DNA from 2 places in the Hyphomicrobium nitrativorans NL23 genome. Region 1 is predicted to be linked to the other one. Evidence: riboswitches for the same ligand, from Rfam matches in the RefSeq annotation. Region 1 holds a riboswitch; the other holds the start of a gene.
What was found. Region 1 has a riboswitch for cobalamin ahead of W911_RS06905 (class I SAM-dependent methyltransferase). Riboswitches for the same ligand answer to the same signal wherever they lie in the genome.
Positions count from the first base shown of each region.

Region 2: it holds a riboswitch for cobalamin, as region 1 does, so the genes downstream of both, W911_RS09105 (ribonucleoside-diphosphate reductase subunit alpha) here and W911_RS06905 (class I SAM-dependent methyltransferase) in region 1, are expected to answer to the same signal.

Region 1 is NC_022997.1:1,497,225-1,500,600, reverse strand. It holds gene cobA (uroporphyrinogen-III C-methyltransferase) at 1-744, opposite strand, end outside; cobalamin riboswitch at 929-1,141, shown strand; gene W911_RS06905 (class I SAM-dependent methyltransferase) at 1,310-2,131, shown strand; gene W911_RS06900 (TonB-dependent receptor) at 2,128-3,376, shown strand, end outside.
Region 2 is NC_022997.1:1,954,402-1,957,777, forward strand. It holds gene W911_RS09105 (ribonucleoside-diphosphate reductase subunit alpha) at 1-2,214, opposite strand, end outside; cobalamin riboswitch at 2,329-2,549, opposite strand; gene rraA (ribonuclease E activity regulator RraA) at 2,702-3,193, opposite strand; gene W911_RS09115 (short-chain fatty acyl-CoA regulator family protein) at 3,216-3,376, opposite strand, start outside.

The DNA.
Region 1 (3,376 bases):
CTTTCCGATCACGACAATTGCGGGCGCCGAAAAGCTATGGGCCGCTGCGTCCGAAACCACGGCGCCAAGCGTCGTCTCGATGATGCGTTCACGCTCCGTCGTCGCGTTCTCGATGATGGCGGCGGGCGTATCGTCCGCCAATCCGCCACGCTGAAACGCCGCCGCGATCTCGGCCAGACGCGCCATGGCCATGAAAAGGATGATCGGCTGTCCGGTGCGAGCAAGCGTCTCCCATTCGGCAGCCGTCTCGTCGTCGACAACGCGGTGCCCAGTCGCAAGGATAACGGCATGATTGATCGTACGAACCGTTGCCGGAATGCCTGCAAGGGCGAGGCCCGCAAGCCCCGATGGAAGACCAGGCACGATCCTGACCGAACGCCCGGCCTGCACGAGCGCGCGCATTTCCTCGGCTCCACGGCCGAAGACGAACGGATCGCCACCTTTGAGGCGCACGATGCGCCGGCCCAGCCGCGCACTTTCGATCAGCGCGTCGTTGATGTCGTCCTGATGCGGTGACACCGTCCCACCCCGCTTGCCCACAGGCGTAAGAATAGCGTTCGGCTTCGCAAGGCGAAGGACGCGCGTATCCAGCAGCGCGTCGTAAAAAATCTCGTCGGCCTGACCGAGGGCGTGCACAGCTAAAAGCGTAAGCAGGCGCGGATCGCCGGGCCCGGCACCTACCAGCCAGATCTCCCCGGACGCGAACTCGGGAAACGCCAAAGCACAATCTGCGAGAGGATCCATTTTCCAACCGGCGCCGGCATCGCGGATGCGGATGCTTACGCGCCGTTCAATCGCAATGCGGCCTTGCGAGTCAAGGAGTTGCTGCCGACGCGAACCCACTCCGCTGTTGTGGCCGGATTGCTCCATGCACGCCTATTTCTGCCGTGAGGCATCCTACTTGCTTGACAGGAAACGGAGAGATGGGCTTGCCTGTCGCTGCTCAGGTTCTACGGCGCATGCGCTGTAGGTAGGGAATGCGGTACGCAGATCGATAATCTGCAAATCCGCAGCTGCCCCCGCAACTGTAAGCGGTGAGCTGCTTCGCACGAAGCCACTGGTGGCCATCGAGGCCGCCGGGAAGGCGCGAAGCAGCGTTATAACCGCAAGCCAGGAGACCTGCCTGAGCATGGTCGCTCTTCAACCGTGCGGGAGGCGCAGTTGATGCGGCAGCGTAGCAGCGACCGAATGTGACTTGGGGGGAACACTCGGGGCAGCTCGCGCACTATCGCTTTTTCATAGCTATTGTGTGCTCGTCGCATTTTGCGACTGACCTGGGTGTTCCGAACGGTTGTTCGGGGGCGCGACGGTGCGTGCGCAAAGCACATACGGGTTCGATAACCTATGGCACGACGGATGCCATAGGCCGGCTTCGGCCGCCGCTTTCGAGTCCATCGAAACCCACGACCCTCACGCAATCGACCCGCTCGTGCTGTACGCAACCGGCATCGGCGCATCCGATTACGTTTCGCGCATTTTCCCGCTCCTGTCCGCGCTGACAATCGGCGACCTGCTCGATGTCGGGGCCGGAGGCGGGCAACTCGGCGCAACGGTGCGCGAACGGGATCGCCGCTGGACGTGCATCGAGCCCTCGACGGCGATGCGCACGCGTCTCAGCCGTCTCGGACCATCGCTCGTCCTGCCCCATGGTTGGGAAGACGCCGACGTCGCGCCTGAAACGCACGACACCGTGCTCGCGGCAAACATTGCCGCACCGCTGACGGCCCCAAAACGCTTTCTCGAAACATGCCGCCGCTGGGCGACCCGCAACATCGTGTGGGTCGTTCCCGCGCAGAACGGACCGCGCGGTCTCTGCCTCGCCGGATGTCTCCCCGCAGAATGGCACGGCGAAGACGAGACGCCCGGCATCGACATCGTCCTCGCGCAACTCTCTCCCGAAGAGGCCCCGGCATCGATCGCCGTCGCAGACTGGACCTTCTCCCTGATCGCGACCGACGTGCCGGGCCTCGCCTCCTATCTCGCCGACCGCTTGTCCTGGACGTCGACCGACGCGCGACGCTCCGAACTCGTCGAGCATCTCACCCGGCGCGCTCGACCCGTCAGAGGCGGCTTCCGCCTCGACGTTCCCAGAAAATCTGCCGTTCTCGTTTGGAGGGACCTAAAAAAATGACACTCTATCGGATGAGCGCGCTTTTGGCGCTCTCGGTTTCCGTTGCAGCACTGCCGCAAAGCCTTCGAGCGCAGGAGCTCTCCCTCGACGAAGGCGAGAGCACCATCGTTCTCCCGGGCATCGACGTGGAACAGGCGGCCTCGCCCGCCCGCAAAGCCGGATCGCAGCAGACACGCAACCCGCAGCGCCAGAGCGGCCCGTCCGCCTCCGCCGTCGCATCCGACGAACTCGTCATCACACCGGGCGGCCGTCCGGAGGCGCGCGGCAAGGTTGCCGGAACCGTGCAGGTCATCGACCGTGGCATCATCGAGCGCTCGACCTCTCAATCCGTCACCGAACTCTTGCGGGAAAACGCCGTCGGCTTCTTCAGCGAATGGACGCCCGGCCAGACGTCCATCAACATGCGCGGCGCGGCGACAGACGGCCAGGGCAAGGATTTCCGCAGCCAGGTGCTCGTGCTCATCAACGGCCACCGTGCAGGCACGGCCAACCTGTCCAAGCTCTCGCTTGCGGACGTGGATCGCATCGAGGTCGTCCGCGGCCCCGCATCCGTCGTCTACGGCAGCCAGAACTTGGGCGGTGTCATCAACATCATCATGAAGACCGGCCGCTCCGCTCCCGGCACGCTCGTCGAAGGGCGCGTCGGCTCCTGGGACCTGTATCAGGGCAAGGTTCAGCACGGCGGAACCTCCGGAGGCGTCGACTACTACGCAGGCGTATCCGGCGGCATGCGCGACGACTATCATAGCGGCAAGGGCGGCGGCCACATGGAGAACACGGACTGGGACCGCCGCGGCGCGACCGGCTCTCTCGGCTACCAGATCAATCCCAATCACCGCCTCGAATTCAACGCACGCACCGACGGCGTCTATGACGTGGGCTTCCGCGGCTCCGCCGCCAACCACTTCGCCCGCGACGACCGCTCCAACAAGTCTGCCGACGCGAGCTATTACGGCCGCACGTCGGACGGCGTGTTCAACTGGTTCCTGCAGAGCTACATCGTCGAGGACGTCGACAATTTCAAATGGGCCTCGCCAAGCTCCGCCGGAACGTCGCTCGACCACAACCGCCGCGAGCTCGACATCTTCGGCACGCGCGTTCAGCCCCGCGTGCGTCCGTGGGAGGGCCACGAGTTGCTTCTCGGCTGGGATTGGGAGCAGAGCACGCTTCGCTCCGAGCGCGTGCGTGTCGGCCTCGGCGGCGCACCGATCGGACAAGTCCCGCCGCAGGACAACAACCAGACAG
Region 2 (3,376 bases), 460 kb from region 1:
GATCCGGAGATCGCCGCCGCGCGCGTCGCTCAAGAGTGCGAGCGAGTCGATCGGCAGGATGCCACGGCTCCAGAGCGAGCCGTCGAACGAGGGATAGCGGCCGCGCTCTTCCGCAAGATCGGCGGACGCCGAAATTGCGTGGTAGCTGATCGCTTCCATGCTCGTATCGGCGAAGGCGACGGCTTCGTCCGATGCGTACGGGATCTTCAGCGTGTGCAACGCGTCCTGGACTCCCATTACGCCGAGGCCCACGGGCCGGTGGCGCAGGTTGGAGCGGCGCGCCTCGGGGATGGTGTAGAAGTTGATGTCGATCACGTTGTCCAGCATCCGCATGGCCGTGTCGATCGTGTGTGCGAGGCGCACGCGGTCGAGGCCATCGGCCGTGACGTGGTTTGCGAGGTTGACGGAGCCCAGGTTGCAGACCGCGACTTCGTCGTTCGAGGTGTTGAGCGTGATCTCGGTGCAAAGGTTGGACGAGTGCACGACGCCCGTGTGCTGCTGGGGCGAGCGGAGGTTGCACGGATCCTTGAAGGTGATCCAGGGGTGGCCTGTCTCGAACAGCATGGTGAGCATCCGGCGCCAGAGATCGACGGCGCGGACGCGGCGTGCGATGCGCAATTCCATGCGCTCGGCCTTCGCTTCGTACTCAGCATAGCGCTCGGCGAAGGCGCGGCCGTAAAGGTCGTGCAGGTCCGGCACTTCGTCCGGCGAGAACAGCGTCCAGTGGCTGTCCTCGGCGACGCGCTGCATGAACAGGTCCGGAATCCAATGGGCCGTGTTCATGTCATGCGTGCGGCGGCGGTCGTCGCCTGTGTTCTTGCGGAGGTCGAGGAACTCCTCGATGTCGATGTGCCAGGTTTCGAGATACGCGCACACCGCGCCTTTGCGCTTGCCGCCCTGGTTGACGGCAATCGCCGTGTCGTTCGCGACTTTAAGGAACGGCACGACGCCCTGGCTCTCGCCGTTGGTACCCTTGATGTGAGCACCGAGGCCGCGCACGCGCGTCCAATCGTTGCCGAGACCGCCGGAATACTTTGCGAGCAGCGCGTTGTCCTTGATGGACTTAAAGATGCCGTCGAGATCGTCGGCAACGGTAGTGAGGAAGCAGGACGAGAGCTGGGCGCGGGGCGTGCCGGCGTTGAACAGCGTGGGCGTCGAGCACATGAAATCGAACGACGAGATCAGGTCGTAGAACTCGATGGCTTTCGCCTCGCGGTCGATCTCGCGCAGGGCGAGACCCATCGCGACGCGCATGAAGAACGCTTGCGGCAGCTCGAAGCGAACACCGCGCGTTTGCAGGAAGTAGCGGTCGTAAAGCGTCTGCAGGCCGAGGAACTGGAACCGCATGTCGCGTTCGGGCTTGAGGGCGTGGCCCAGGCGTTCAAGGTCGAAGCGGGCAAGCTCCGGATCGAGCAGTTCGGTTGCGATGCCGCGGGCGACATAGCTGCGGAAGTATTCGGGATAGCGCTCGGCCATTTCGGCCTGGCTCGCCCGCTCCGGCCGGCTGGAGACGAACGAAAGTGCCTCCTCGCGAAGCTGATCCATCAAGAGGCGGGCGGAAACCTCGCTGTAGGCGGGTTCCGTCTCGATCAGCGTGCGGGCGGCGAGGATCGGCGCCAGCGTTAGCTCGTGGGCGGCGATGCCGTCGTAGAGGTTGCGATAGGTCTCCGCGAGCACGTCCTCGGCGCTGGTCTCGGACAAGCCCTCGCAGGCTTCGCGCACGATCAGCGAGAGGCGCTGATGGTCGAGAGGGCGGAGCGATCCGTCGCGGGCTTTGACGTTGAGGGCGGGCTGTTCCGAATGTTCGACCTCAGCGGTGGCTGCGGCGCGTTCCTGGGCGCGGGCTTCGCGGTAAAGGACGTAGGCGCGTGCGACTTTGTGATGCTCGCCGCGCATCAGGACGAGTTCGACCTGATCCTGGATGTCTTCGATGTGGAATGTGCGGCCGTGGTCGCCCTGACGCGTGAGTGCGGAGACGATTTGGGCGGCGAGATCTTCGACGATCTCGTGCACGCGGCGCGAGGCGGCGGCGCGGTTTCCCTCGACGGCGAGAAACGCTTTCGTCAATGCGATGGTGATTTTTGTCGGATCGAACGGCGTGACGGAGCCGTTGCGCCGGATGACTTGCAGCGCTGGCGCGGTGGCCGGCGTCTTGGCGCTGCCGCCCGAGACGGATGCGGCGCTGGAGCTTCTGGCTTCTATTGCGATGGACATCGGCAAACCCCTTAAAGGAAAAAGGGGGCTTGGGCCGAATGGGGACGCGCATCCGTGCCTCCGCGCATGCAGAGGCGTCAGAATACCACCCACCGGGACACCCCGCCCGAGGACGAATTAATCTCGTCACAGGCAGGTCTCCTGGCTCGCAGGTCAGTGTCGCCTGTCTGGCCTTCCCGGTGCCATGCACCAGTGGCCGCTCTCGACAGGCAACTCGCTGCTTACAGTTGCGGGGGCAGCCCCGGGATTGCTCGCCTTCGCAGAAAGCCGAGCGCACCGGGTTCCCTCTTAGCGCCGAGCGGTTCCGCCCGGCGACCTATGACGCTTTCAATAGCGTCTGATTCTGAGGGTGCCGCAAGGCGGGTGCCGCAAGATGTTGCGTGAAACGCGTGTTTACGGCGCGGCTGTGTATAGATGTTGTGTTTATCGGTGACAGTCGACGGAATGCCGTTGACAGCAAACCGGGATGCGGCGGGAGCCCTGCGTCTTACCCGATTTCCGTCGCGTGTTTCGCGGCGATGACGACGATGCCGTCGCAGTCGGCGGCGACGATGTCGTCTTCCTTCACTTGAATTCCGGCGAAGTCGACGGGAATGTGGAGGGTTCCTTCGCCGCGGCGTGTCGAACGTCTCGGGTTGGTGCCAAGCGCCTTGATGCCGATGTCGAGGCCTTCGAGAACGGCCGTATCGCGCACGCATCCGAACACGACGATGCCGCTCCAGCCGTTTGCGACTGCATCTTTCGCGATCATGTCGCCGAGCAGCGCGCAGCGCGTGCTGCCGCCTCCGTCCACGACAAGAACGCGGCCGTTGCCGGGTGTCGCGAGCACTTCTTTCACGCGAGAATTGTCCTCGAAGCATTTCACCGTGACGGCGCGTCCGTGGAACGCGCGGCGCGCCCCGAAGTTATGGAACACCGGCGCGGGGATGCGCGCGTGCTCGCCGTGCTTGTCGGAGAGATCGCAAGTGCTGACTGTCATCGTTCGCCCTTTCGTTGCTGTGTCATGCGACCGGATATGGGGTGAAGCGCCGCTCGTTTTCGTCGATGGCGGTGCGCCGTCCGATGGCGGGGAAGGCGCGTTGCGGGCAGGCGGGCCGCTCGCAGATTTTGCAGCCGGCGCCGATCGGAACCGCCGCGGATTGATCCTTGAGGTCGAGGCCCT